DNA from 2 places in the Streptomyces sp. NPDC001532 genome. Region 1 is predicted to be linked to the other one. Evidence: riboswitches for the same ligand, from Rfam matches in the RefSeq annotation. Region 1 holds a riboswitch; the other holds the start of a gene.

What was found. A riboswitch is a leader RNA that binds a small molecule or an ion and turns the genes downstream of it on or off. The one in region 1 is predicted to bind glycine.
Region 2: it holds a riboswitch for glycine, as region 1 does, so the genes downstream of both, gcvP (aminomethyl-transferring glycine dehydrogenase) here and gcvT (glycine cleavage system aminomethyltransferase GcvT) in region 1, are expected to answer to the same signal.

What each region holds. Positions count from the first base shown of each region.
Region 1 covers NZ_JBEPAL010000040.1:44,903-59,692, reverse strand. The annotation lists gene ABT232_RS29740 (L,D-transpeptidase) at 1-120, shown strand, start outside; gene ABT232_RS29735 (enoyl-CoA hydratase/isomerase family protein) at 210-977, shown strand; gene ABT232_RS29730 (ATP-binding protein) at 1,240-1,743, shown strand; gene ABT232_RS29725 (ADP-ribosyltransferase) at 1,861-2,496, shown strand; gene ABT232_RS29720 (GNAT family N-acetyltransferase) at 2,450-3,127, opposite strand; partial or broken gene ABT232_RS29715 (helix-turn-helix domain-containing protein) at 3,175-3,821, shown strand; gene ABT232_RS29710 (EF-hand domain-containing protein) at 3,872-4,084, shown strand; gene ABT232_RS29705 (NADPH-dependent F420 reductase) at 4,081-4,893, shown strand; gene ABT232_RS29700 (MOSC domain-containing protein) at 4,895-5,437, opposite strand; gene ABT232_RS29695 (L-serine ammonia-lyase) at 5,470-6,837, opposite strand; gene glyA (serine hydroxymethyltransferase) at 6,901-8,163, opposite strand; gene gcvH (glycine cleavage system protein GcvH) at 8,178-8,555, opposite strand; gene gcvT (glycine cleavage system aminomethyltransferase GcvT) at 8,676-9,794, opposite strand; glycine riboswitch at 9,842-9,953, opposite strand; glycine riboswitch at 9,954-10,053, opposite strand; gene ABT232_RS29675 (AAA family ATPase) at 10,233-10,901, shown strand; gene ABT232_RS29670 (enhanced serine sensitivity protein SseB) at 10,972-11,766, shown strand; gene ABT232_RS29665 (enhanced serine sensitivity protein SseB C-terminal domain-containing protein) at 11,908-12,705, shown strand; gene ABT232_RS29660 (ABC transporter permease) at 13,033-14,040, shown strand; gene ABT232_RS29655 (ABC transporter substrate-binding protein) at 14,111-14,790, shown strand, end outside.
Region 2 covers NZ_JBEPAL010000018.1:1,603-16,392, forward strand. The annotation lists gene ABT232_RS18135 (sugar phosphate nucleotidyltransferase) at 1-1,835, shown strand, start outside; gene ABT232_RS18140 (DUF881 domain-containing protein) at 1,935-2,864, shown strand; gene ABT232_RS18145 (small basic family protein) at 2,861-3,193, shown strand; gene ABT232_RS18150 (DUF881 domain-containing protein) at 3,199-4,032, shown strand; gene ABT232_RS18155 (zinc-ribbon and FHA domain-containing protein) at 4,095-5,057, shown strand; gene ftsR (transcriptional regulator FtsR) at 5,102-5,839, shown strand; gene ABT232_RS18165 (bifunctional nuclease family protein) at 5,995-6,468, shown strand; gene ABT232_RS18170 (MerR family transcriptional regulator) at 6,721-7,404, shown strand; gene ABT232_RS18175 (DNA polymerase IV) at 7,536-8,933, shown strand; gene ABT232_RS18180 (PRC-barrel domain-containing protein) at 9,516-9,887, opposite strand; glycine riboswitch at 10,001-10,096, shown strand; gene gcvP (aminomethyl-transferring glycine dehydrogenase) at 10,275-13,160, shown strand; gene ABT232_RS18190 (hypothetical protein) at 13,350-13,907, opposite strand; gene ABT232_RS18195 (DUF5999 family protein) at 14,079-14,285, opposite strand; gene ABT232_RS18200 (hypothetical protein) at 14,579-14,790, opposite strand, start outside.

The sequences.
Region 1 (14,790 bases):
TTCTTCGACCAGTCGATGATCGGTGACGTGGTCGTGGTCAAGAACTCCGACGACGCCACCATCGCCCCGGACAACGGCCTCAACGGCTGGAACATGTCCTGGGAGGACTGGAAGGCGTAACCGGCGCGCGATCGCCGCGGACCCGGTGCCGGCTCGGTGTGAGCTACGGCACCGGGTCCGCTGCCGTTAGTCCCCGTTAACCTGCCTGCATGACCGTACATCTCGAAGTCGCGGACGGCGTCGGAACGCTGCGCCTGGACCGCCCCCCGATGAACGCGCTGGACATCGCCACCCAGGACCGCCTCAAGGAGCTGGCCGAGGAGGCCACGCGCCGGGACGACGTGCGGGCCGTGGTGATCTACGGCGGCGAGAAGGTGTTCGCGGCGGGTGCGGACATCAAGGAGATGCAGGAGATGGACCACACGGCGATGGTCCTGCGCGCCCGCGCCCTCCAGGACTCCTTCACCGCGGTGGCCCGCATCCCCAAGCCGGTGGTGGCGGCGGTGACCGGCTACGCGCTGGGCGGCGGCTGCGAGCTGGCGCTGTGCGCGGACTTCCGGATCGCCGCGGAGAACGCCAAGCTCGGACAGCCGGAGATCCTGCTCGGCCTGATCCCGGGCGCCGGCGGCACCCAGCGGCTGGCCCGGCTGGTCGGCCCCTCGAAGGCGAAGGACCTGATCTTCACCGGCCGCCAGGTCAAGGCCGACGAGGCGCTGACGATCGGCCTGGTGGACCGGGTGGTGCCGGCCGACGAGGTGTACACACAGGCGCACGCCTGGGCGGCCCGGCTGGCCCAGGGGCCGGCGCTCGCGCTGCGCGCGGCGAAGGAGTCCGTCGACACCGGACTGGAGACCGACATCGAGACGGGTCTCGCCGTCGAGCGCAACTGGTTCGCGGGCCTGTTCGCGACGGAGGACCGGGCGATCGGGATGCGCAGCTTCGTGCAGGACGGACCGGGCAAGGCGAAGTTCCTCTGAGGCAGAAGTAATTGACGGGGTGTCCGATACGGATCCCTCGATGGGGCGGTTTGTGGAACCCTTGGGGCGACCTTGGGCCCGCCGCGTCGAGGGAGTCCGTCCTTTGCCGTCGATCGAGTCGTCCTCGCAGGTCAGCGGGGCCGCCACCGGCTCCGCTTTGCCTGCGGCACATGCCGATCGAAACGCGCAGGACGAAGCTCCCCGGGGGGCGTATTCGCCGGGAACGGCCCCGGGGGGCGCGCGGGGCGGCCATGATGGGGGCATGGCGGGGCTGGAGGGCATCGAACAGCCGCGGGGACGCGGCCGTGCGACCGCGGCGCGCTGGTCGCCCGCGGTCGAGGACGAACAGGCGCTCAAGGCACTGGAGTCGTACGGCAACCCGACGGAACGGGAAGTCGCGCTGCCGTCCCGCCCCGAGTCCGCGGCGATCGCACGGCGGCTGGCCCAGGTGGTGGTCCTGCGCCAGTGGGGCCTGTCGCCCAAGACGACCGAGGACGTCGTCCTGCTCGTCTCCGAGCTCGTCGGCAACGCCGTACGCCACACCGGCGCCCGTGTCTTCGGCCTCCGGATGCGCCGCCCCCGCGGCCGTATCCGCATCGAGGTCCGCGACCCGTCCCGGGGCCTGCCCTGTCTGATGCCGGTGCAGGAACTCGACGTCAGCGGCCGGGGCCTCTTCCTGGTCGACAAGCTGTCCGACCGCTGGGGCGTCGACCTGCTGCCCCGCGGCAAGACGACCTGGTTCGAGATGCGGGTGGCGGACCGCTGAGCCACTCGCCGGGGCCACCGCCCCCCGGCATCTTCCGCTGACCCGTAGTCAGTTGACACGCCGCCGGGCGGGTGACGGTCCGCACCGCGCCACCCTGGACGGACCATCGTGCACAGCATGATCACTACTCGTGTGCGGCGGCGTGCCGCCGCCGTCCTCTCCCTGTCCGCCGTCCTCGCGACGACCGCCGCCACCTCCCCGGCGTCCGCCGGTGCCGCCGCCCCCGCCTCCGCTCCCGCCTTCGTACGGGCCGCCGCCGAACCCGGCACCTGCCCGGTCCAGTACGACGACAAGGTCAAGGCGGCCGCCGACCGCCGCGTGGACGTCGACCGGATCACCCCGGAGCCGGTCTGGCGCAAGAGCTGTGGCACGCTCTACCGCGCCGACGGCCGCGGCCCCTCGGTGGTCTTCGAGGAGGGCTTCAAGCCCAAGGACGTCGTGAACGGCCAGTACGACGTGGAGCAGTACGTCCTGGTCAACCAGCCCTCCCCGTACGTGTCCACGACCTACGACCACGACCTGTACAAGAAGTGGTGGAAGTCGGGCTGGAACTACTACATCGACGCCCCGGGCGGCGTCGACGTCAACAAGACCATCGGCGACACCCACAAATGGGCCGACCAGGTCGAGGTGGCCTTCCCCGGCGGCGTCGACCGGAAGTACATCATCGGCGTGTGCCCGGTGAACAAGACCACCAAGGTCGAGATCATGAGCGGCTGCGAGAGCAACCCGCACTACGAGGCCTGGCACTGAGCAGCGCCTCCGAGCCCACCGGCCGGTAGCCCGCCGCCTGGAACGCCCGCAGACTGCGGGCGTTCCCCGCCGACACCTGCGCCCACACCGGCTCGCCCCCGGCCAGCTGCCGCGCCGCCGTCGCCAGGGCCCGCCCCAGCCCCCGGTGCCGCGCCCCCTCGGCCACCTCGACCGCCACCTCCAGACGGCCCGCGACGCCCCGGCCGAGCACCAGCAGCCCGCCGTCCGCCGCCCACACCCGCACCTCGTCGCGCCGCCGCAACGAGCTGACCACCCGGGGATGACCGGGGTCGTCGATCCGCCGCAGGGCGACCCGCGGTTCGCCCGGCAGCGGCGCGGCGGCCGTCAGCACGTCGACGGTGTCCATCCGGCGCCCGGTCCGCGCCATGAGCGCCGCGAGGAACAGCGGGTTCATCGTCGCCGCCAGCGCGTCGCAGTCCGCCTCGGTCTCCCGCAGCGCGGCCCGGACCCACTCGGGGTCCTCGTCCGTGAAGACGACCGAGTGCGCGGTGAGGGCGAGCACGCCCGCGTCCCGCCCGGACGGCTGCGCGACCACGGTCGTACGGCCGTCCGCGGGCGGGAAGACGCCCCGCGCCGCCGCGTCGAGTATGTCCCGCAGGCTCCCCGCCACCACCGCTCCTTGAGTCTCCACCCACTGGAAGGCCCAGACTCGCAGACATGATCGACGACGGCACCGGACTTCTCACCATCGGCGAGCTGGCCCGTGCGACCGGACTGACCGTGCGCACCATCCGCTACTGGTCCGACGAGGGCGTCCTGACCCCGGTGACCCGCTCCACAGGCGGCTACCGGCTCTACGACGCCGCCTGCGCCGCCCGCCTGGAGCTGATCCGCACGCTGCGCGAGCTGGGGCTGGGCCTCGACGACGTCCGCCGCGTGCCGGCCGGGGAGCGGACCGTCGCGGAGGTCGCCGCGGCCCATGTCGTGGCGCTGGACGCGCGGATCCGTTCGCTGCGGACGACCCGTGCGGTGCTGTCGACCGTGGCGCGACGCGGCTCGACCGCGGAGGAGATGACGTTGATGAACAATCGTCCCTGTGGTTCGCCCGCCGGCTGATCCAGCTGGCCGGCGCGGCCCGGGCGCGCGGGATCGCCCCGACCGCACCCGAGGCCGACGAGGTGCTGGGCGAACTGCTCGGCGACGCGGATCGGGCGGCGGTGCTGGAGCGCATGGAGTCGGCGTCCCACGACCGCCTCGCCCGCTACCGCGAACTCCTCGGCGTGCTCAAGGGCACACCCGTGCCGGCGCACCGGGAGGAGTTCGCGTGGGTGGTCGCCGCGCTGCGCGCTCGGGCGGGCCGTTAATCTGACCTGCGTCAGTACGACAGCAAGGCATGAGGAAAAGGGGCGGACCGGTGGCCGACATCGAGGAAGCACGCAAGCAGTTCGAGCGGATCGACACGGACGGTGACGGTCAGATCACCGCGGCCGAGTTCAAGACCGCCCTGGCCCAGGGGGGCGACTGGAACGTCACGGAGACGGTCGCCGAGGCGATCATCGCCAGCCGTGACCTGAACGGCGACAGCCTGCTGTCGTTCGACGAGTTCTGGGCCCACCTGAACAAGTGACGCGTGCGCCGCAGGGGCGCCCGTCCCGCACCGGGACGGGGCGCCCCTGCGTCGTCACCCGTACGCGTGATGCCCGGAATAGCCCGCTCCGAGCGGCGGTTGGTGCTCGTCACACGACAGGAACACCGACAGCGGAAAGGCCGGCCATGAAGATCGGCATCATCGGCGCGGGCAACATCGGCGGCAACCTCACCCGGCGGCTCACCGCCCTGGGCCACGACGTCTCCGTCGCCAACTCCCGCGGCCCGCACACCCTCACCGCGCTCGCCGAGGAGACCGGCGCCACCCCCGTCCCGGTGGCGGAGGCGGCCCGCGGCGCCGAGATCGTCGTCGTCACCGTCCCGGTGAAGGCGGTGCCGGACCTGCCGTCCGGCCTGCTGGACGAGGCGGCCGACGGGGTCGCCGTCATCGACACCGGCAACTACTACCCGCGGCACCGGGACGGCCGGATCGCCGGGATCGAGGACGAGGGGCTCACCGAGAGCGGCTGGACGCAGCGGCAGCTCGGCCACCCCGTCGTCAAGGCGTTCAACGGCACCTACGCCCAGGACATCCTCGACCGCCACCGCCCGGCCGGCGACCCCGAGCGGCAGGCGCTGCCGGTCGCGGGCGACGACGAGGCGGCCAAGCGCAAGGTGCGGGCGCTCATCGACGAACTCGGCTTCGACACCGTCGACGCGGGCGGCCTCGACGAGTCCTGGCGCCAGCAGCCCGGCACCCCGGTGTACGGGCTGCGCGCCGGAGTCGAGGGCGTCCTCAAGGCGCTGGCTGAGGCGTCGCCGGAGCGCACCCCGGAGTTCCGGGGCTGAGCTAGACGATCTCCAGCGGCCGGTGCGGTCCGTCCGGCGGCTCGACCCGCACCGGGTCCCCGGGCCGCACCACGCCGCCGGTGAGGACGACGCTCATGATCCCGGCCTTGAAGCGCGTCCCGCCGTCGGCGTCCCGCTCCACGACCTGCTTCATCAGGCCCTTGCGGAACCCGTCGATCTGCGCGCACGGGTTCCGCAGCCCGGTCACCTCGACCACGGCCTCGTCGCCGAGCCGCAGCCGGGTGCCGGTGGGCAGGCCCAGCAGATCGATCCCGCGAGTGGTGACGTTCTCGCCGAGCTGACCGGCGGCGACCTCGAAACCGGCGTCGCGGACCTCGGCGAACAGCTCCTCGTGGATGAGGTGCACCTGCCGCAGGTTCGGCTGCGACGGGTCCCGCTTCATCCGGAACCGGTGCTTCACCGTCGTCCCGGCGTGCACGTCGCCCTCCACGCCGAGACCCGCGAGCAGTGTGATGCCGTCGCGGTTCGGCTTGGAGAAGGAGTACGTGCCGTTGCTGCTGACCGCAGCGATCGTCCCACCCATGCGCACAGGGTATCGAGCGGGTGTGCGCGCGGTCAGCACTCGATGATGTTCACCGCCAGCCCGCCCCGGGCCGTCTCCTTGTACTTGACCGACATGTCCGCGCCGGTGTCCTTCATGGTCTTGATGACCTTGTCCAGGGACACCTTGTGGGAGCCGTCGCCGCGCATCGCCATCCGCGCCGCCGTGACCGCCTTCACCGCGGCCATGCCGTTGCGCTCGATGCACGGGATCTGGACGAGGCCGCCCACCGGGTCGCAGGTCAGACCGAGGTTGTGCTCCATGCCGATCTCGGCCGCGTTCTCCACCTGCTCCGGGGAGCCGCCCAGCACCTCGGCGAGCGCGCCCGCCGCCATGGAGCAGGCGGAGCCGACCTCGCCCTGGCAGCCGACCTCGGCGCCGGAGATGGAGGCGTTCTCCTTGAAGAGCATGCCGATGGCGCCGGCGGCGAGCAGGAAGCGGACCACGCCGTCCTCGTCGGCGCCGGGCACGAAGTCGATGTAGTAGTGCAGGACCGCGGGGATGATGCCGGCCGCGCCGTTGGTGGGGGCGGTCACGACCCGTCCGCCGGCCGCGTTCTCCTCGTTCACGGCCATCGCGTAGAGGGTGATCCACTCCATCGCGTGGGCCAGCGGATCGCCCTCGGCGCGCAGCTGGCGCGCGGAGACCGCGGCCCGGCGGCGCACCCGCAGTCCGCCCGGCAGGATGCCCTCGCGGGACATGCCGCGCGACACGCAGGCCCGCATGACCCGCCAGATCTCCAGCAGGCCCTCGCGGATCTCCTCCTCGGTGCGCCAGGCCCGCTCGTTCTCCAGCATCAGCGAGGAGATCGACAGCCCGGTCTCCTTCGTCAGGCGCAGCAGCTCGTCGCCCGTGCGGAAGGGGTACTTCAGGACGGTGTCGTCCAGCTTGATCCGGTCCGCGCCGACCGCGTCCTCGTCGACGACGAAGCCGCCGCCCACCGAGTAGTACGTCTTGGTCAGCAGCTCGGCACCGGACGCGTCGTAGGCCCACAGCGTCATGCCGTTGGCGTGGTACGGCAGCGCCTTGCGGCGGTGCAGGACCAGGTCGGTGTCGAAGTCGAAGGCGATCTCGTGGTCGCCGAGGAGCCGGATGCGGCCCGACTCCTTGATCTGCTCCACCCGCTCGTCGGCGCTCTCCACGTCGACCGTGCGCGGCGAGTCGCCCTCCAGGCCGAGCAGCACCGCCTTGGGCGTGCCGTGGCCGTGGCCGGTGGCGCCGAGCGAGCCGTACAGCTCGGTGCGGACCGAGGCGACCGAGCCCAGCGTGTCCTCGTTGCGCAGCCGGCGGGCGAACATGCGCGCGGCGCGCATCGGGCCGACCGTGTGGGAGCTGGAGGGGCCGATGCCGATCGAGAACAGGTCGAAGACCGAGATGGCCACGTCAGACTCCTCAATGCGGGTGGTGGCGGGGCACCCGGTGGGGTGCCCCGCGCGGGGTGGTGCTTACTTGCCCACGCTCGGGTAGAGCGGGTGCTTGTCCGCCAGGGCGGTGACCCTGGACTTGAGCGCCTCGGCGTCGTAGGACGGCTTCAGCGCCTCGGCGATCACGTCCGCGACCTCGGTGAAGTCCTCGGCGGTGAAGCCGCGGGTGGCGAGGGCGGGGGTGCCGATCCGCAGGCCGGAGGTCACCATCGGCGGGCGCGGGTCGTTCGGGACCGCGTTCCGGTTGACGGTGATGCCGACCTCGTGGAGCCGGTCCTCGGCCTGCCGGCCGTCCAGCTCGGAGTCGCGCAGGTCGACGAGGACGAGGTGGACGTCGGTGCCGCCGGTGAGGACGTTGATCCCGGCTTCGCGGGCGTCCGGCGCGGTCAGCCGGTCGGCGAGGATTTTCGCGCCTTCCACTGTACGGCGCTGGCGCTCCTTGAAGTCCTCCGAGGCGGCGACCTTGAAGGAGACCGCCTTGGCGGCGATCACATGCTCCAGCGGGCCGCCCTGGAAGCCCGGGAAGACCGAGGAGTTCAGCTTCTTGGCGAACTCCTGCCTCGCCAGGATGATGCCGCCGCGCGGGCCGCCCAGCGTCTTGTGGGTGGTGGACGTCACGACGTCCGCGTAGGGCACCGGGTTCGGGTGGAGGCCGGCCGCGACCAGGCCCGCGAAGTGCGCCATGTCGACCCACAGCCGGGCCTCGACCTCGTCGGCGATCCGGCGGAACTCCGCGAAGTCCAGCTGCCGCGGGTACGCCGACCAGCCGGCGATGATCACCTTCGGGCGGTGCTCCTTGGCGAGGCGCTCGACCTCGGCCATGTCGACCAGGCCGGCCTCGTCGACGTGGTACGCGACCACGTCGAACTGCTTGCCGGAGAAGTTCAGCCGCATCCCGTGGGTGAGGTGGCCGCCGTGCGCCAGGTCCAGGCCCAGGATGGTGTCGCCGGGCTGGGCGAGGGCGAAGAGCGCCGCCTGGTTGGCGGAGGCGCCCGAGTGCGGCTGGACGTTGGCGTACTCGGCGCCGAACAGCTCCTTGACCCGGTCGATCGCGATCTGCTCGGCGACGTCGACGTGCTCGCAGCCGCCGTAGTAGCGGCGGCCCGGGTAGCCCTCGGCGTACTTGTTGGTGAGGACCGAGCCCTGCGCCTCCATGACCGCCAGCGGGGCGAAGTTCTCGGAGGCGATCATCTCCAGCGTGGACTGCTGGCGGCGCAGCTCGGCGTCGACCGCGGCGGCGATCTCCGGGTCGAGCTCGTGCAGGGACGTGTTCAGGACAGTCATCGGTGGCGGGCTCCTCAGCCGGCGGTGTGGGCGGCGTACTCGTCGGCGGAGAGCAGGTCGGCCGGCTCCTCCGCGACGCGCACCTTGAACAGCCAGCCGCCCTCGAAGGGGGCGGAGTTCACCAGCGACGGGTCGCTGACGACGTCGTCGTTGATCTCGGTGATCTCACCGGAGACGGGCGAGTACAGGTCGCTGACGGACTTGGTCGACTCCAGCTCGCCGCAGGTCTCGCCCGCGGTCACCGTGGAGCCGACGGCCGGGAGGTCGGCGTAGACGACATCGCCGAGCGCGTTGGCCGCGAACTCGGTGATACCGACCGTCGCGACGCCGTCCTCGGCGGCCGACAGCCACTCGTGCTCCTTGCTGTAGCGCAGCTGCTGGGGGTTGCTCATGGCCTGAATTCTCCTGTACGCGGGGGAGTGGTGATGAAGAGGGGACTGCCGGCGCCATGCCTGAGCAGCGGGAATGTGCCCGGGTTCACACAGGTGCCGGGTGCGGACCGTGCTCGGTGGCTACTTCTGGCGCTTGTAGAAGGGGAGTGCCACGACCTCGTACGGCTCATGGGTGCCCCGGATGTCCACGCCGACCCCGGACGTGCCCGGCGCGGCGTGCGCGGCGTCGACGTACGCCATCGCGATCGGCTTGCCCAGCGTCGGGGAGGGCGCCCCGGAGGTGACCTCGCCGATCACCTCGCCGCCGGCGACCACGGCGTACCCGGCGCGCGGCACCCGGCGGCCCTCGGCGACCAGCCCGACCAGGACCCGCGGCGGGTTCTGCTCGGCGCGCGCGGCGGCCTCGGCGAGCGCCTCGCGGCCCACGAAGTCGCCCTCCTTGTCGAACTTGACCACCCGGCCGAGCCCGGCGTCGAACGGCGTCAGGGAGGTCGACAGCTCGTGCCCGTACAGCGGCATGCCCGCCTCCAGGCGCAGGGTGTCGCGGCAGGACAGCCCGCACGGCACCAGGCCGACGCCCTCGCCCGCCTTGGTCAGCGCCTGCCACAGCTCCACGGCGTGCTCCGGCTTCACGAACAGCTCGAAGCCGTCCTCGCCGGTGTAGCCGGTGCGGGCGATCAGCGCCGGGACGCCGGCGACGGTGCCGGGCAGACCCGCGTAGTACTTCAGACCGTCCAGGTCGGCGTCGGTGAGCGAGGCGAGGATCCCCGGCGACTGCGGTCCCTGCACGGCGATCAGCGCGTACGCGTCCCGGTCGTCGCGCACCTCGGCGTCGAAGCCGGCCGCCCGCTCGGTGAGGGCGTCCAGCACCACCTGGGCGTTGGAGGCGTTCGCGACGACCATGTACTCGGTCTCGGCCAGCCGGTAGACGATCAGGTCGTCCAGGATGCCGCCGTCGGCCCGGCAGATCATCGTGTAGCGGGCGCGGCCCACGCCCACGGAGGCGATGTTGCCGACCAGGGCGTGGTTCAGCAGCCGCGCGGCCTCGGCGCCGGTGACCGTGATCTCGCCCATGTGGGAGAGGTCGAAGAGACCCGCCCTGGTGCGGACGGCGAGGTGCTCGTCGCGCTCGGAGCCGTAGCGCAGCGGCATGTCCCAGCCGGCGAAGTCGGTCATCGTCGCGCCCAGCGAACGATGCAGGGCATCGAGCGCGGTGTGACGGAGTTCGGAACTGCTCATCGGTCGGTCGTCTCCCAGGGCATGAACGCATGACGGGCGAGGAAAGGTCCTCCCCATCTGTCATCGGAACCTGAGAGGTTCGCCGAGACCCCCGCACGGGGTAGGTCACGGCTTGCACCTTGGGTGGAGCCGCGGCAGCGGCTCGCTTTTCAGATGTGCCTCGCCCGCGCGGTAACGGGGCCTGAGAGATTCAAGGGAGGGACTTGCTCCTTCGGCGCCCCGGCGACACGACTGCCGGGAACTCTCCCGCGCGGATTCAAACGGCCGGTATGCAGTTGGCGGGCTCATCATTGCACGCCGCGCCGGATCGTGGCAGGCCGCATCTGTAACCGTGTTGTGGCGCTCCGCGTACGAAAATGCAAGGCATTGCGTATTACCTTCTCTTTACACTCGACGGGGAGGGGAACTCGTGAACCGCCCCAGGGGAGGACGATCACGGTGAAGAGGACCACGGCGTACGCCACCGGCACCGGCTACGCGGTGCCCGGTCAGTTGGCCGCCCCCGCCGGGGAGGCGTGCGCCCCGCTGCCGTCCCCCGTCGTCCGCGACCTGCGCGAGCGCGCCGGCCGCAGCCCGCGCGCACTGCTCTTCGGCCCCCGCGACCTGGTCGTCGTCACCGGCCTGCCCGGCAGCGGCAAGTCCACCCTGATGCGGCGCACCGTCCGCGGCCCGCGCGTCGACTCCCAGGACACCCGCGACCGCTGGGACACCCGGATGCCCCGCTTCCTGCCGTACGCGCTCTACCGGCCGCTGGTCCGCCTCGCGCACTACGCCGGACTGCGCCGCGCCCTGCGCACCGGCGAGGGCGTCGTCGTCCACGACTGCGGCACCCAGGCCTGGGTGCGCGCCTGGCTGGCCCGCGAGGCCCGCCGCCGGGGTGGCGCCCTGCATCTGCTGCTGCTCGACGTCAGCGCCGAGCAGGCCCTGGCCGGCCAGCGCGCCCGCGGCCGCGGCGTCTCGCGGTACGCCTTCCTGCGCCACCGCTCCGCCGCCACCCGCCTGCTGCGCGCCACCCGCCGCGGCGCCCTTCCGCACGGCTGCGGCTCGGCGATCCTCCTGGACCGCGCCGCGGCGGACACCTTGAGCCGGATCGGGTTCACGGGCTGAGGCCGGGCGCGGCGCCGGGTGCGGTTAGCCTGTGCGGTCCAGGCAGTGGTACGAAGCAGGCGGTAGGCAGATGGACTTCCCGGCGGACTTCTCCGCGGACTTCCCGGCACAGGCGCACCCCCAGCCGCACGGCGGCTGGCCCGGCAACGAGCTGGAGGAGGTGCTGTCCGCCGCCCTCGGCGCGGGACCCGCGGCCGGCGGCCGGATCGTCGAGGTGCTGAGCCGCAGCTTCGTCTGGGTTCCGCTGCCCGGCGGCGGCGGTCCGGACAGCGCCGCCCTCGACCTGCCCGCCGTGGAGATCGACGGCCAGGCCTACGTCCCGGTGTTCAGCTCCGAGGAACAGCTCCGCCAGATCGCCGGCGCCCACATGTCGTACACCATCGCCCCCGCCGTCGAGTTCGCCCGCGGCCTGCCCCCGCAGGCGGGCCTCGTGCTGAACCCCGGTGGCGTCGTCGGCATACCCCTGCCGCCGCCCGCCGTCGCCGAGCTCTGCCGGGCCGGCCGCACCCCGCTGGACGGCCCCGCGGCCGGCGGCCGGGTCCGGCTCTTCGAACCGGACTGGCAGGAGGACCCGGTCGACTTCCTCACCGCCGCCTCCGCCGAGTTCGACGCGACCGGCGTCGTCCTGACCGCCCGCCGCTGCCTCGCCGTCGTCGAGACGGCCGACCCGGTGATGTTCGTCGGCGTCGAACTCTCCCAGTGGGAGGGCGACGTCCGCACCGTGCCCCTGGACGCGCTCGGCCGCGCCCTCGGCGGCACCCCGGTGAAATGGCCCGTCAACCTGATCCTCCTGGACGTCGCCGACGACCCGGTGGGCCACTGGATGCGCGAGCGGGTCCGCCCCTTCTACACCCGGGGGCACTAGCGGGACCCCTGGGGCTCGGGGAACCGCGCGGGCAAGCACCCGCGGCCCGTACCCCGACACGACACAACCCCGGAGTCAGCAGGCACCCTTAAGCTAGGGTCACGGCTCGAATCAGGGTGTTGTACGAAGGGGCGGTAAACAGTGAGCGCGAGCGGCACCGCCGCGGCCGGCCAGGTCGAGCACATGCTGCGCCAGGTCACCCCCGGACGCTACGACGCCTACGAGGCACTGCTGCGCGCCCTCGCCACCCCGTCCTCCGGCCAGGTCTGGATGCTGCTGTGGCACGGCCAGGCCGGCAGCCCCGACGCGCAGTACGGGAACATGGAGGTCGACGGCCACGGCTACGCCCCCTGTGTCACCTCCGCCCAGGAGCTCTCCGCCAGCGGCTGGAACCGCTCGTACGAGGTCGTCGACGGCGTCGACGTGGCCCGCACCCTCTACCCGGACCACTACGGCCTCTGGCTGAACCCGCACGCCCCCGGCGGAGGCGTCGGCGTCCCCTGGCCCGACCTGCGGCGGATCGCCACCGGCCTGGACCGCCAGCCCGCCGGCCCGCTCCGGCTCGCCGAGCCGACCATCGAGATCCCCGCGTTCTACGCCCTGCTCACCCAGAACGCCCACCGCACCCCGGCCGTCCGCTCGTTGCGCCGCGCCTGGGTGCAGCCCGCGCTGGGCGCGCCGTACCTCGCCATCGGGCTGGACGTGTACGACACCTCCCCGGCGACCGTGGACTCGGTGCGCGCGATGATGCAGCAGTCCATCGGCGCCGTACCGGACGGGCTGCCGGTGTCGACGGTGGCGATGTCCGACGCCTACGACCCGGTCGCGATGTGGCTGCGCGCCCACGCCCGCCCGTTCTACGACCGCGAGGCGCACGCCGCGCCGGCCCCGTCCCCCGCGTCGGGCTACGGCTACCCGCCGGTGCCGGGCCGGTACTGACCGGGCGTCCGGACCGTGGTCAGCTCCGGACCGACGGCGCCTCTGCGCGCGTAGAAGTGGGGTGGAAGCAACCACCCTGTCCCAGTTGCCCCAACTCGTCCGTGTCCGGGTCCCGTTACGTGCTGTTCGGATAACGGAACACCCCAGACAGCATCACGGTTACGCATCCATTCACCGTCAAGTCTGGCAACAGATCGCCAAAGCGTTGAAGACTCCCCAGCCAGGGGGGTTCGCCCGGGTGTTCGCCCCCGTGTACGACGGACTGATCACGCCGCTACAGCGGCAAGTGCGGGCCGGCTACCGCCGGTTGAGAGGGGTCCCTGCCAGATGACGGCACCATTGCACGAGCCGACCGCGGAAGCGGCTCCGAGTGCGGCCGAGGAAGCGGCGTCGGTCAGCGGCGGCGCGAAGGCCGTACAGGGGCGCTCCCTGGGGCGGATCGCCTGGGAGCGGCTCAAGCGCGACAAACTGGCCCTGGCGGGCGGCATCGTGGTGCTCTTCCTGATCCTGGTCGCGGTTCTCGCGCCGGCGATCACCGGTCTGGTCGGGCAGGATCCCGAGGCCCACCACGAGGACCTCATCGACCCGCTGTTCGGCACGCCGATCGGATCCCTCGGCGGGATCAGCGGCGAGCACTGGCTGGGCATCGAGCCGGTCAACGGCCGCGACATCTTCGCCCGCATCGTCTACGGCGCCCGGATCTCGCTGCTCGTCGGCTTCCTGTCGGCGATCGTCGCCGTCGTCCTCGGCACCGTGCTGGGCATCCTCGCCGGCTTCTTCGGCGGCTGGGTCGACACCGTCATCAGCCGGGTGATGGACGGTCTGCTCGCCTTCCCGCAGCTGCTGTTCATCATCGCGCTGGTCTCCGTCATGCCGAACGAGATGCTGGGGCTGACCGGCACCGGCGTCCGGCTGTTCGTGATGATCCTGGTCATCGGCTTCTTCGGCTGGCCCTACATCGGACGTGTGGTGCGCGGCCAGACGCTCTCGCTGCGTGAGCGCGAGTACGTCGAGGCGGCCCGCTCGCTGGGCGCCGGGCGGTTCTACATCCTGTTCAAGGAACTGCTGCCCAACCTGGTCGCGCCGATCATCGTGTACACGACGATGATGATCCCCACCAACATCCTCACCGAGGCGGCACTCAGCTTCCTGGGCGTGGGCGTCAAGCCGCCCACGGCCTCCTGGGGGCAGATGCTTTCGAGCGCGCTCGACTACTACGAATCGGATCCCATGTACATGGTGATCCCGGGCGTGGCGATCTTCATCACCGTTCTTGCCTTCAACCTCTTCGGCGACGGCGTGCGTGACGCGCTGGACCCGAAGGGCTCCCGCTGAACTGCCGTACCGCAAGCGACCCGTGGCGCAACGCACGGGGTCTCTCATCAAATCCGGAGGATCCGAGATCGTGACTACCCAACGCACCTCAGGGCGGCGCAAGCAGGCCATGGCCGCTGCCGCCGTGGTCGCGGCGCTGCTGACCACGGCGGCGTGCGGCGGCGACGGCGGGGGCAACGGCGACAAGGGCTCGAAGAACGGCGCGGCCGGCTTCGACGCCGCGAACAACAAGGTCGCCCAGGCCTCCGCCGCCAAGAAGGGCGGCACGCTGAAGTTCGCCAGCGCCCAGGACGCCGACTCGTGGGACACCACGCGCGGCTACTACGGCTTCATGTGGAACTTCTCGCGCTACTACAGCCGTCAGCTCGTCACGAACAAGACGGAGCCGGGCAAGGCGGGCGCCGAGCTCACGCCGGACCTCGCCACCGGTCTCGCCAAGGTCTCGGACGACGGCAAGACCTACACGTACACCCTGCGTGACGGCGTCACCTGGGAGGACGGCAAGCCGATCACGTCCAAGGACGTCAAGTACGGCATCGAGCGCGTCTGGGCGCAGGACGTGCTGTCCGGCGGTCCGACGTACCTGAAGGAGGTGCTCGACCCCAAGGGCGAGTACCAGGGTCCGTACAAGGACAAGTCGGCGGACAAGCTCGGCCTGAAGGCGATCGAGACGCCGGACGACAAGACCGTCGTCTTCAAGCTCCCGAAGGCCAACTCGGACTTCGAGGAGATGCTGGCGCTGATCTCCGC
Region 2 (14,790 bases), on a different contig from region 1:
CCCACGAGAGCTATGTGAAGGCGCAGGCCGACGTCCTTGAGGGCAAGGTCGACGTCGAGCTCGACGGCTTCGAGATCTCTCCCGGCGTGTGGGTGGCCGAGGGTGCCGAGGTGCATCCCGACGCCGTTCTGCGAGGGCCGCTCTACGTCGGTGACTACGCCAAGGTGGAGGCCGGCGCGGAGATCCGCGAGCACACCGTGGTGGGCTCGAACGTCGTCGTCAAGAGCGGTGCGTTCCTCCACAAGGCCGTGGTGCACGACAACGTGTACGTCGGGCAGCACAGCAATCTGCGGGGCTGCGTGGTCGGTAAGAACACCGACATCATGCGGGCCGCGCGGATCGAGGACGGCGCCGTCATCGGCGACGAGTGCCTCATCGGCGAAGAATCGATCGTGCAGGGGAACGTCCGGGTCTACCCGTTCAAGACGATCGAGGCCGGCGCCTTCGTCAACACCTCGGTCATATGGGAATCGCGGGGACAGGCGCATCTCTTCGGTGCCCGCGGCGTCTCCGGCATCCTGAACGTCGAGATCACCCCCGAGCTGGCGGTCCGGCTGGCCGGTGCCTACGCCACCACGCTGAAGAAGGGCTCGACCGTCACCACGGCCCGTGACCACTCCCGAGGCGCCCGAGCACTGAAGCGGGCGGTCATCTCCGCGCTCCAGGCCAGCGCCATCGACGTACGGGACCTGGAGAACGTGCCGCTGCCGGTCGCCCGGCAGCAGACGGCGCGAGGGAGCGCCGGCGGCATCATGATCCGGACCACGCCCGGAGTGCCGGACTCCGTGGACATCATGTTCTTCGACGGCCAGGGCGCGGACCTCTCGCAGGGCAGTCAGCGCAAGCTCGACCGGGTGTTCGCGCGGCAGGAGTACCGGCGTGCGTTCCCGGGTGAGATCGGCGATCTGCACTTCCCGGCGAGCGTCTTCGACTCGTACACCGGATCCCTGCTGCGGAACGTCGACACGACCGGGATCGCCGAGTCCGGGCTGAAGGTCGTCGTCGACGCGTCGAACGGCAGCGCGGGACTGGTGCTGCCGAGCCTGCTGGGCAAGCTCGGTGTGGACTCGCTGACCATCAACCCCGGTCTCGACGAGTCGAGGCCCACCGAGTCCGCGGAGACGCGGCGCAAGGGCCTGGTGCGGCTCGGAGAGATCGTCGCGTCCGCGCGAGCGGCGTTCGGCGTGCGTTTCGACCCGGTCGGCGAGCGGCTGTCGCTGGTCGACGAGAAGGGGCGGATCGTCGAGGACGACCGCGCGCTGCTGGTGATGCTGGACCTGGTGGCCGCCGAGCGGCGCAGTGGGCGGGTGGCCCTGCCGGTGACCACGACTCGGATCGCCGAGCAGGTGGCGGCCTATCACGGGACCCAGGTGGAGTGGACCACGACCTCGCCCGACGATCTGACGCGGGTCGGGGCCGAGGAGTCGACCATCTTCGGCGGTGACGGCAAGGGCGGATTCATCGTCCCGGAGTTCAGCAGCGTCTTCGACGGCACGGCCGCCTTCGTACGGCTGATCGGGCTGGTGGCGCGGACCCAGCTCACGCTGAGCCAGATCGACGCCCGGATCCCGCGGGCGCACGTCCTCAAGCGGGACCTGGCGACTCCGTGGGCCGTCAAGGGCCTGGTCATGCGGCGGGTCGTCGAGGCGGCCGGAGACCGCTTCGTGGACACCACCGACGGCGTCCGCGTGGTGGAGGCCGACGGGCGCTGGGTCATGGTGCTGCCCGACCCGGCCGAGGCCGTCACCCATCTGTGGGCCGAAGGGCCGGACGACGCCTCTGCGCAGGCACTGCTCGACGAGTGGTCGGCCGTCGTGGACAGCGCCGGACGGTAGGAACACCCGCACACGCGTAATCCCGGACAGGCCTCCCAGCGGGGGCCTGTCCGGCACGTGGGCAGGGCCATTCGGAGGTAGTGGGCGCGACGTGCGACGATGTGCGGCATGCCGCAGCAGCCCCCCGTTCGGAGCACGTCCACGCGCCCACCCTCGCGTCCGGACGCTTCCATGTCGCTGCTCAACAACGTCATGGATCACAGCCTCGACGACGGGTACGCCGAGGCGGCGGCCCGCAAGAAGGCCGCGGGTGACGGGGGCATGCCCAAGACGCTCCGGGCGCGGCTCGGTCTCGCCGCCGGCCTGGTGCTGGCGGCGCTCGTCGTCACCGTGGGGGCCGCCCAGGCCCGGGTGGCCGCTCCCGCTCTGGCCAAGGAGCGCGAGGAGCTGATCGACCGCATCGACCGCGAGACCGAGGCCGCCGACGAGCTGGAGACCGCCGTCGACAAATTGCGCGACGAGGTCGGCGCGCGGCAGCGGGAGGCGCTGAAGGAGAGCGGCGGCGGGGACCGGACGGAGCTGATGGGCATCCTGTCGGGTGCCGCCGAGGTGCACGGCCCCGGCGTACAGCTGGTCGTGAACGACGCGAAGGAGGCCGGCACCGACAGTGACGGCAATCCTCGCGGGGCCTCGGGTTTCTCCGACACCGGACGGGTGCGCGACCGGGACATGCAGCGGGTGGTCAACGGGCTGTGGGAGTCCGGTGCCGAGGCCGTCTCGATCAACGGCCAGCGGCTGACCGCGCTGTCGGCGATCAGGGCCGCGGGCGACGCCATACTGGTCGACAACCGGCCGCTCGTGCCGCCGTACACGGTCCTCGCGGTGGGGGACGGCGAAGAGCTGAGCAACCGCTTCCAGAACAGTGCGGACGGGCTCTATCTGCATGCCCTCCAGGAGAACTTCGGCATCCGTACCGGAATCTCCGTGGAGGACGACCTCCGGCTGCCGGCCGCGCCGAGCGTGACCGTGCGCACCGCACAGCCGAGATCCGAGTCAGCAAAGCCGACAAGTGAGAAGGGCACATCGTGATCGCCGTACTGGGCCTCGTCGTGGGAGTCGTGGCCGGCCTCTTGGTCCGGCCCGAGGTTCCGGCGGTCGTCGAGCCTTACCTGCCGATCGCCGTCGTCGCGGCACTCGACGCCGTCTTCGGCGGCCTGCGGGCCATGCTCGACGGCATCTTCGACGACAAGGTCTTCGTGGTGTCGTTCCTGTCGAACGTGGTCGTCGCCGCGCTGATCGTGTTCCTGGGCGACAAGTTGGGCGTCGGTGCCCAGCTGTCGACGGGTGTCGTGGTCGTGCTCGGCATCCGTATCTTCTCCAACGCCGCGGCGATCCGCCGGCACGTGTTCCGGGCGTGAGGCCGATGAGCACCCAGGACGAGACGGGCGAGAACCGGCTGCGCAAGGAACTGCCCGAGGAGGCGCCGGCGGCGGCGCCGCAGGCCGAAGCACCCCGGCCGACGGCCGAGCCCGGACTGACCGGCCGGCAGCGGCTGGTGAAGGGGCTGTGGCCGCCGCGCGTCACGCGGGCCCAACTCATCGTGGCCCTGCTGCTGTTCGGGCTGGGCTTCGGTCTGGCCGTCCAGGTCGCCTCGAACAGCGACGGTGACAGTGCTCTGCGCGGAGCGCGCCAGGAGGATCTGGTCCGCATCCTCGATGAACTCGACGACCGTACTCAGCGTCTTGAAGACGAGAAGCGAGGGCTCGAGGAGCAGCGGGACGAGCTGGAGAACAGCTCGAACCAGGCCGAGGAGGCCCGCAGGCAGACGATCGAGAAGGAACGGCAACTGGGCATCCTCGCGGGCACCGTGGCGGCGGAGGGCCCCGGCATCACCATCACCATCGAGGACACGAAGGGAACGGTCGAATCGGACATGCTGCTCGACGCGATCCAGGAGCTGCGCGCCGCCGGCGCGGAGGCGATCCAGGTGAACGGCGTGCGGGTGGTCGCGAGCACCTTCCTGACGGATTCCGGCAAAAGCGTGAGTGTCGACGGGAACAAGATCAACGCGCCCTATCGTTTCAAGGTCATCGGCAAGCCGCAGGACCTCGAACCGGCCCTCAACATCCCTGGAGGCGTGGTGCAGACGCTGGAGAAGGAGCAGGCCACCGTGACGGTGCAGCGGTCGAGCAAGATCGTCGTGGACGCCTTGCGAGCCGCGGAGCGACCTGACTACGCTCGGTCGTCCTCCCAGTGAACCGGCGGTGCATGCCGACCGTCCGGCGAGGGCATGAGGTTGCGGGGGGGTCGCCGCACCGATTGGGTGGTGCGTGGTGGAAACTGTCTGGTGGACACGGACGTTGTGAGGATGTCCGGCTCGGCCAGTGTGTGCAATCAGGGTTCGTCCTGCCCCACGGGCGGGTCTGTTTCGGTCAAGGGGAATCGCCCGTGAAGTTGTTTGCGAAGTTGTTCGGCAAGAGCGCGCGAGAGGGTAGCGACAGCAACGCGACCGCTCGGCATCGCGCGCAGCCTGACGCGGAGGGCCAGCGCCCGCTGTTCCGGGACCAGGTGGCTGGTCCGGGCGGTGACATTTCGGGAGGTCAGGGCGCGCCGTCTGTTGACCCTGCCCAGTCCGGCGGCATAGGTTTCGGGCAACCGTCAACCTCAAGTACGGGTGGAGGGTTCTCCTCTGGTCCGTACGCGTCCAATGCCCCGGCGGGGCAGCCGCGGCAGGAGGATCCGTCCATGTCGGTCCTGGTGTGTACGAGGTGCGGTAACCGCAACGCGGAGAGCAGCCGCTTCTGTTCCAACTGTGGCGCGCCGCTGCGGGCGGGCGCGACGCCGGAGCGTCCGTCGGAGACGACCTCCACAATCTCGATCAGCGGTCTGGAGGCCTACGACGCCGAGGCCACCGGCCAGACGCCGATGCCCACCCTCTCCCCGGAGGCGCAGGCCGCCGTCGACGCGCTGCCGCTGGGCTCCGCGCTGCTGGTGGTGCGCCGGGGGCCGAACTCGGGCAGTCGCTTCCTGCTGGACAGCGACCTGACCACGGCCGGGCGGCACCCGCAGAGCGACATCTTCCTGGACGACGTGACGGTCTCCAGGCGGCACGTGGAGTTCCGGCGCAGCCCGGACGGGTCGTTCACGGTGGCCGACGTGGGCAGCCTCAACGGCACGTACGTCAACCGCGAGCGGATCGACCAGGTCGCCCTGTCCAACGGTGACGAGGTGCAGATCGGCAAGTACCGGCTGGTCTTCTACGCGAGCCGGCAGGGCATCTGACCCTCCCCCAGACGCAGTCCGGGGGGAAACCCCAGGGAAGGTCCATGCTTCAAACACCGAGCGGCGGTGCCGGGAGCGGTACCGCCGCCGCGGACAGTGGGCTGATGAGCATCGGCACGGTGCTGAACACGCTGCGCGAGGAGTTCCCCGAAGTCACCATCTCCAAGATCCGTTTCCTGGAGTCGGAGGGGCTGATCGAGCCGCAGCGGACCCCCTCGGGGTATCGCAAGTTCAGCCCCGGTGACGTCGAGCGTCTCGGCCATGTCCTGAGGATGCAGCGGGACCACTATCTGCCGCTCAAGGTGATTCGTGAGCACCTGGACGCGGTGGAGCGCGGCGAGGAGGTACGCCTGCCCACGGTCGGCCGGCAGCGCGACGGGGAAGCGGGACCGGAGCCGGCCGAGGCGCCCACGGCGGCGAGGATCGGGCGGGCGGAGTTGCTCGCCGCCGCCGGGATCGACGACCGGCAACTGGCCGAGTGGGAGTCGTACGGGCTGATCACGGCGCTGGCGGAGGGCGTGTACGACGCCGAGACGGTCACCGTGGCCGGGCTGGTGGCCGAACTGGGGCGGTTCGGGATCGAGCCGCGGCATCTGCGGTCGATGAAGGCCGCCGCCGACCGTGAGGCCGGGCTGGTGGACCAGGTGGTGGCCCCGCTGAAGCGTCACCGCAATCCGCAGACCAGGACGCTCGCGGAGGCCCGCACGAAGGAGCTGGCGGGGCTCGCGGTGAAGCTGCACGCGGCCTTGGTGCAGATCGCGCTCGGAGTGCGGCTGCCCTGACCTGGGGCGCACCGCGCGGTGGGATGGATCGGGCGCTGTCGCGGGAGGCGACAGGGGCCTACGGGCGGATGTGCCGGGAGGCTCGGACGGCCGGATCGGGAGCCTGATACCGGCCCGACTACCCAAACATCCCGAGCACGGCCTAGGGTTGCTGTGTGAACGAGCTCGATGTCGTAGGTGTCCGGGTCGAGATGCCCTCCAACCAACCGATCGTGCTCCTGCGTGAAGTGGGAGGCGACCGCTACCTCCCCATCTGGATCGGGCCGGGGGAGGCGACGGCGATCGCCTTCGCCCAGCAGGGCATGGCCCCCGCACGACCGCTGACCCACGACCTGTTCAAGGACGTGCTGGAGGCCGTCGGCCAGGAGCTCACCGAAGTGCGCATCACCGATCTGCGTGAGGGCGTCTTCTATGCCGAGCTGGTGTTCGCCAGCGGCGTCGAGGTGAGCGCCCGCCCATCCGATGCCATAGCGCTGGCCCTGCGCACCGGAACGCCGATCTACGGCAGTGACGGGGTGCTCGACGACGCCGGTATCGCGATCCCGGACGAGCAGGAGGACGAGGTGGAGAAATTCCGCGAGTTCCTGGACCAGATCTCGCCCGAGGACTTCGGCAGCAGCAGCCAGTGAAATGGGGGCGGCCCGGCGGACTTTCGGTCGGCCGGGCCGCACTCCGCCCTGTGCCGACGTCGGCAATTGCCAGCGGCGAGTGAGAGCGTCCTGCGGCTCCGGCCGAGAGCATTCGGCTAGCCTTTCCCCGCGGTGGGGTGCGGGAAACCACTCCTAGGGTGATTATCACTCGGCGTGCCGAGTGTGGCGATCGTTGACGCACCCTTGGTGACTGCCTACCGTCGAGAAGGCAGGTCAAGGACGGAGGTCGGCGTGAGAAGCAGCGGCGACGGTACGGCTGGGGGTGCCCCCGGACGCAGTCTCGGGGAGAGCGGTCCGTACCCTCCCCCCGGTTCTCAGCTGCGGTCGGGCAGGGGGTATCCGCAACCCGGCAGGGCGACCGACCGCGTTCCCCAGCGGCCCACGGTGGTGCCCGGCGGTGAGGGCGCGGCGTCCGAGGAGCCCGAGGAGGTCGGCTACCGAGGTCCGACGGCCTGTGCGGCCGCCGGAATCACCTATCGGCAACTGGACTACTGGGCGCGCACCGGACTGGTCGAGCCGAGCGTACGACCCGCCTACGGGTCGGGGACCCAGCGGCTGTACAGCTTCCGGGACGTCGTGGTCCTGAAGATCGTGAAGCGGTTTCTCGACACGGGGGTGTCGCTCCAGAACATTCGCACCGCCGTGCAGCATCTCAGAGAACGCGGTTTCCGTGATCTCGAGCGTATGACCCTGATGAGCGACGGTGCGACGGTGTACGAGTGCACCTCGCCCGACGAGGTCCACGCGCTGCTCCAGGGCGGGCAGGGGATCTTCGGGATCGCGGTCGGCGTCGTGTGGCGGGACGTCGAGAGCGCCTTGTCGCAGCTGCACGGGGAGCGCATCGACACCGGAGAGACGCTGGTCGGGCACAACCCGGCCGACGAACTGGCCCGGCGTCGCAACCGGGCGGTCTGAGGGGCCGCCGGAGCCCCACGCGGGTCCGGGACGCGCTGCACGGGGCGCGAGAGGCCTGGTGAGGGCCCCGGCGTGCGGTGGGTCAGCGGTGTACCGCCGCATTGTCAGTGGCGTGGTGCAGCATCGGAGATGTGAGAACCGCGCCCACGATCCTGCATCTCGACATGGATGCCTTCTTCGCCTCGGTGGAGCAGGCGTCGAAGCCGAGCCTGCGCGGGAAGGCCGTCGTCGTGGGCGGGCTGGGACCGCGCGGAGTGGTCGCCACCGCGTCCTACGAGGCCCGGGTCTTCGGGGTGCATTCGGCGATGCCGATGGGGCAGGCGCGGCGGCTGGCGCCGAACGCCGCGTATCTGGTGCCGCGCTTCGGGTTCTACCGGTCGATCAGCGAGCAGGTGATGGCGCTGCTGCGGTCGCTGTCGCCGCTGGTGGAGCCGCTGAGTCTCGATGAGGCTTTCGTGGATCTGGAGGCCGGGGGAGCGGCCTGGGACGAGATGTCGGCGCGGCTGGCGGGGACGAAGCTGCGCGCGGACATCCGGGAGGTCACCGGGTTGACCGGGTCGGTCGGGCTGGCCGCCTCCAAGATGCTCGCGAAGATCGCCTCGGAGGAGGCCAAGCCGGACGGGCTGCTCGTGATCGAACCGGGAACGGAGCGGGCACTGCTCGGGCCGATGTCGGTGCGGACGCTGCCGGGGGTGGGGCCGGCGACGGGAGACCATCTGCGGCGGGCCGGGATCACCACGGTCGAGGAGCTCGCCGAGGCGGGTGAGGACGAGCTGGTGCGCCTGGTGGGCAAGGCGCATGGGCATGCCCTGTACGCGATGGCGCTGGCGCGGGACGAGCGGCCGGTGGTCGCCGAGCGCGAGACGAAGTCGGTGTCGGTCGAGGACACCTACGACGTGGACATCCACGACCGGCTCCGGGTGGGGCTCGAGGTGCAGCGGCTCGCGGACCGGTGCGTGCGGCGGCTGCGGGGGGCGGGGCTGTCCGGGCGGACCATCGTGCTGAAGGTGCGCCGATACGACTTCTCGACGCTGACGCGCTCCGAGACGCTGCGCGGGCCCACGGACGACCCGGCGGTGGTCCGTGAGGCCGCGGCGCGGCTGCTGGAGGCCGTGGACACGACGGGCGGCGTCCGGCTGCTCGGGGTCGGCGTCAGCGGACTCGCGGACTACACGCAGGAAGACCTGTTCGCCCAGGCCGCGGGGGAACGGGAGGATGGGCCCGCGGAGGAGGCGGCGGCCGAGGAGCACGCGCCCGGGGAGGTGGAGCCGGTCGAGCGGCGCTGGTCGGCGGGGCACGATGTGCGGCACGCCGAGTACGGGCACGGCTGGGTGCAGGGCAGCGGGCTCGGGAGGGTGACCGTGCGGTTCGAGACGCCCTGGTCGGAGCCGGGGCGGGTGCGGACGTTCCGGGTGGACGATCCGGCGCTGGAGCCGGCGGAGCCGTTGCCGCTGGTGCCGGTGAGGCCTGAGCGGGGTGGTGTGGTGCCGGGGGACGGCGCGAGGGTGGTGCCGGGAGTGCGTGAGTGAGTGGCTAAGCGGCTGTGGAGCGTGGTCGAGCGGGCTGGGTGGGTGCGGTCGGGGTGTGCGGCTCGGTGGGGCTGAGTAGGGGGACGGCGGGGTGCGGGGCAGTGGGCCGGGGAGGGTGCCTGTGCGGTGCTCGGCGGCCTCGTCCGGGCCGGGGCGGGTCGGGTCGGATGCGGACGTTCCGGGTGGGCGATTCGGTGCTGGAGTCGGCGGAGCCGTTGTCGCTGGTGCCGGTGAGGATCGAGCGAGGTGAGGTGGTGCCGGGGGCGGCGCGACGGTGGTGCCGGGAGTGAGTGGGTGAAGTCGGGGTGTGCGGCTCGGCCGGGCCGAGTAGGGGTACGGCCGGGGAGGGTGCGCCTGTGCGGTTCTCGGTGCCCTCCGGGCCGGGTCGGTGCGGACGTTTCGGGTGGGCGATTCGGTGTTGGAGTCGGCGGAGCCGTTGTCGCTGGGGCTGCTGAGGCCTGAGCGTGGTGAGGCAGGCGGTGCCGGGTGTGCATTGCTGAGGGACTGGGGAGGCCGAGCGGGCTGGGTGGGTGAAGTCGGGGTGCGCGGCTCGGCCGGGCTGGTGGCTCTCCTTCGGTCGGGTCAGGGCTCGTCCGTGCCCGCCAGCTTGCCGAAATCGTGGTCCGGCAGGGCGGGTGGGGCCGCGATGTCCAGACCGTAGTGGTGGTAGAGCTGCAGTTCCTGCTCCGGGGAGAGATGACGGCCCACGCCGAAGTCCGGGGCGTCCTTGATCAGGGCGCGGTCGAAAGGCACGTGGAGGCTGCCCTCGATCATTTCGCTGGGTTCCAGCGGGACGAAGGCATCCCTGCTGAACAGGCCGGTCCGTATGGCGGCCCACTCCGGCACGCCGGTCGCGTCGTCGAGATAGACCTCGTCGATGGTGCCGATCTTGGTGCCGTTGCGGTCGAACGCCTTGCGGCCGATCAGGTTGCGCGGATCGATATCGGTCAGCACGGGCCCTCCACGTCGTCGCAACTCATCCGTAAGCACTACGAAAGAGCACAATGGTGAACCCGGCCACTCGAACGCCTGGGCGTTGACCTCGCTGGTAGGCTGACAACGGCTGCTGACCCCGTGCGGGAGAGTCCTCCGGAGATCACCGGAGGCGCCGAAGGAGCAAATCCTCCCCGGAATCTCTCAGGCCCATGTACCGCACGGACGAGGTCACTCTGGAAAGCAGGGCGGGTGTCGACGGCTTCCGCTCTCACCGACGGTGAAAGCCGGATCCCCCTAGGGCGGGTCCGGTGAAACTCTCAGGTTGAGATGACAGAGGGGGAGGCCGTCCGGGCACCCGCGCCGTGGTGCCCCTCGCAGGTCGCGTCAGACCAGGAGGCCTCCGCAATGACCGAGCATCGCATTCCGCTCTCCGAGCTCGAACAGGGCACACCGTTCGAGCAGCGCCACATCGGACCCGACCACGAGGCTCGGGCGAAGATGCTCGCGCAGGTCGGTTACGGCTCGCTGGACGAGCTCACCGCCGCCGCGGTCCCGGATGTGATCAAGAACGCCGACGCCCTGGACCTGCCGGGTGCGCGGACCGAGGCCGAGGTGCTGGCCGAGCTGCGAGGGCTGGCCGACCGCAACCAGGTCCTCGACTCCATGATCGGACTCGGGTACTACGGCACCTTCACGCCGCCCGTGATCCTGCGCAATGTGATGGAGAACCCGGCCTGGTACACGGCCTACACGCCGTACCAGCCCGAGATCTCCCAGGGGCGCCTGGAGGCGCTGCTGAACTTCCAGACCGTGGTCGCCGACCTCACCGGCCTGCCGACCTCCGGCGCCTCGCTGCTCGACGAGGGCACGGCCGCGGCCGAGGCGATGGCGCTGTCCCGGCGCATGGGCAAGAACAAGAAGGGCCTGTTCCTGGTCGACGCGGACGCGCTGCCGCAGACCATCGCCGTGATCCAGACCCGCGCCGAGCCGACCGGCGTCGAGGTCGTCGTCGCCGACCTCGACGAGGGCATCCCGGCCGAGCTGGACGGGCGGGAGATCAACGGCGTGCTCGTCCAGTACCCCGGCGCCTCCGGTGCCGTACGGGACATCAAGCCGCTCATCGACCAGGCCCACGAGCGGGGCGCGCTCGTCACCGTCGCCGCCGACCTGCTCGCGCTGACGCTGCTGAAGTCGCCCGGTGAGCTGGGTGCCGACATCGCCGTCGGGACCACGCAGCGCTTCGGTGTGCCGATGGGCTTCGGCGGGCCGCACGCCGGCTACATGGCCGTCCAGGAGAAGATGGCCCGCAGCCTGCCCGGGCGGCTCGTGGGTGTGTCCGTGGACGCCGACGGGAACAAGGCGTACCGGCTGGCGCTGCAGACCCGCGAGCAGCACATCCGCCGTGAGAAGGCGACCAGCAACATCTGCACCGCGCAGGTGCTGCTCGCGGTGATGGCCGGTATGTACGCCGTCTACCACGGCCCCGAGGGGCTGCGGGGCATCGCGCGGCGCACCCACCGGTACGCGTCGATCCTGGCCGCGGGCCTGGCGAAGGGCGGGGCCGAGATCGTCCACGGCGCCTTCTTCGACACCCTGACCGTGCGGGTGCCGGGCCGGGCCGCCGAGATCGTGGCCGCCGCCCGGGTGAACGGCGTCAACCTGCGGCTCGTCGACGCCGACCAGGTGTCGATCGCCTGCGACGAGACCACCTCGCGGGCCCAGCTGGCCGCGGTGTGGAACGCCTTCGGCGTCGAGGGCACCATCGACGCGCTGGACGCGACCACCGAGGACGCCCTGCCGGACGCCCTGCTGCGCACCGACGACTTCCTCACCCACCCGGTCTTCCAGCAGTACCGCTCCGAGACCGCGATGCTGCGCTACCTGCGTCGGCTCGCCGACCGGGACTACGCGCTGGACCGCGGCATGATCCCGCTGGGCTCCTGCACCATGAAGCTCAACGCGACCACCGAGATGGAGCCGGTCACCTGGCCGGAGTTCGGGCAGCTGCACCCGTTCGCGCCCGAGGAGCAGGCGCAGGGCTACCTCACGCTCATCCGCGAGCTGGAGGAACGTCTCGCCGAGGTCACCGGCTACGACAAGGTGTCGCTCCAGCCGAACGCCGGATCGCAGGGCGAGCTGGCCGGTCTGCTGGCCGTGCGCGGCTACCACCGGGCCAACGGCGACGAGCAGCGGACCGTGTGTCTGATCCCGTCCTCCGCGCACGGCACCAACGCCGCCAGCGCCGTGATGGCCGGGATGAAGGTCGTCGTGGTGAAGACCGCCGAGGACGGCGAGATCGACGTCGACGACCTGCGGGCGAAGATCGAGCAGTACCGCGACGAGCTGTCGGTGCTGATGATCACCTACCCGTCGACGCACGGTGTGTTCGAGGAGCACGTCTCCGACATCTGCGCGCAGGTCCACGAGGCCGGCGGTCAGGTGTACGTGGACGGCGCCAACCTCAACGCGCTGGTCGGCCTGGCCAAGCCGGGTCACTTCGGCGGTGACGTCTCGCACCTGAACCTGCACAAGACGTTCTGCATCCCGCACGGCGGTGGCGGTCCCGGCGTCGGCCCGGTGGCCGTGCGCGAGCACCTGGCGCCGTACCTGCCGAACCACCCGCTCCAGCCGGCGGCCGGTCCGGAGACGGGCGTCGGCCCCATCTCGGCCGCGCCCTGGGGCTCCGCGGGCATCCTGCCGATCTCGTGGGCGTACGTCCGGCTGATGGGCGGCGAGGGGCTGAAGCGGGCCACGCAGGTGGCGGTGCTCAGCGCCAACTACATCGCCAAGCGCCTGGAGCCGCACTACCCCGTGCTCTACACCGGCCCCGGCGGGCTGGTCGCGCACGAGTGCATCATCGATCTGCGCCCGCTCACCAAGGCGACCGGCGTGAGCGTCGACGACGTCGCCAAGCGGCTGATCGACTACGGCTTCCACGCGCCGACGATGTCGTTCCCGGTGGCCGGGACGCTGATGATCGAGCCGACCGAGTCCGAGGACCTGAGCGAGCTGGACCGGTTCTGCGAGGCGATGATCGCCATCCGTGCGGAGATCGAGAAGGTCGGCTCCGGCGAGTGGCCCGCCGAGGACAACCCGCTGCGCAACGCGCCGCACACCGCGGCCGCGCTCGGCGGGGAGTGGGAGCACGCGTACGGCCGTGACACGGCGGTCTTCCCGGCCGGGGTGTCCGTCGCCGACAAGTACTGGCCGCCGGTGCGCCGGATCGACCAGGCGTTCGGTGACCGGAACCTGGTGTGCTCGTGCCCGCCGCTGGACGCGTACGAGGACTGAGCGAGTGTAGGGAGCCGGAGCCCCCTTCGGGCACGGCTCCTTCGGGCACGGCTCCTTCGGGCAGGGCCCCGCTTCGGCTTGACGGCCGGGGCGGGGCCCTCGCCGTTCTCCAGCCCTCGACGAGCCCCCGACTTCGCGAGTGCCGCCGGTGCGGCTGCCGCCGTGCGGGGCGGTGGCGCGTTCGCCCGGCTAGTCGAGGTTCGACACCCGGAACACGGCCAGGGCGGTCTCCTGGTCGACGCGTCTGCACAGGTGGCGCAGCGCGGTGCGGCCGCAGAGCAGGGCGCCGGAGGCCTCCGCGCGGTGGGCGTCCTCGTCGAGGCGGTGCCACAGTTCTGGGTTGTCGAGGAGGACGCGGGGGTCGAGGTCGACGCGGGCGCCGAAGGTGTCGCGCAGCACCAGGCGCTCGGCGACGCCGTCGCAGCAGCGCACCGAGACCAGCAGATCGGTGCGGACCCGCCGGGTGCGCAGCAGGAAACGCGACTCCAGCCAGCCGGGGCCGGCGGCGACGCGCGGTGGGCAGAGCATCAGGAAGACCAGGGCGGCCAGGGCCGGCCAGAGGGCGCCGCGCCAGGGGCTGAGGGTGGCGGCGGCCCAGTCGATGAGGAACAGCGCCGCGAGGAGTACGGCCGCACAGCCCAGTGCGCTGTGCAGGTGCCGCGCCCAGTGGCGGTCGTACGCCGTGGGGCAGTGGTGCCGCTCGGGTAAGCGGGACAGGTCGGGTCGCGCTTCGTCGGAGGGCGTCATGTGTTCGACGCTAGGGTCCGGGCGGGCCGGGCCGGTGCGGCTTGACGTGACTCTGACGGGCGGAGGGGCGTTTCTTGACGCGCTCCGGGCCGCTGATGGGTGGATGGGCGGGTCCGGACAGGCAGCGGGGCCGGTTCGGGAACCGGCCCCTGTGTTCGTGTTCGGTCGTGCTCAGGCGGCCGTCATCACCTGGCTGGTCTCCACAGGACGGTGCGGGGCGATGATCTGGCCGTCCGGCAGGAGCTCACCGGTGTCCTCGAAGAGCACGACGCCGTTGCACAGCAGGCTCCATCCCTGCTCCGGGTGGTGTGCCGCGAGCCGGGCGCCTTCCCGGTCGGCGGAGTCGGCGGTCGGGCACGGTGGCTGGTGCTGGCACATTGGTGGGATCTCTCGCTCTGTCGTCTTCATGGCCGCCCCCCGTTGCGATAAGTCGGTCGGAACCCAGTGTTGCCCTACGGGCGTCGTTCCGCAGGGATTTCGCAGCACCGCTTCTCATAGGTTGATGACGCATCACCCGCGCGGACGGTTCATCTCAACTGCACTGTCCCTTTGGGTGGTTCGGGGTGGCCGGAAGGGGCTAGTCCGGACGGGGGGTACGGCGGAACGGACGTACCCCGCCGCGGAGATCCGGGGCGGGGTACGAGGCGGGGTGGTGCGCCGATGGGCGGCCGTCAGGCCGGGGCGCCGGAGCCCAGCAGGGGCGGCGCGGGTGTCGCACGGAGGGTCAGCACCGGCAGCAGATCGGCGACCCGGTGCGGCCGGTGGGCCGCGATGCCGGGCGGGGCCGGGGCCAGGGGCACCAGCAGATCGGTGGCCGCGGGATGACCGTCGGCTCCGTCGGCGGTGCGGTCGCCGTGCAGCCACAGCGTCAGCATGTACAGGC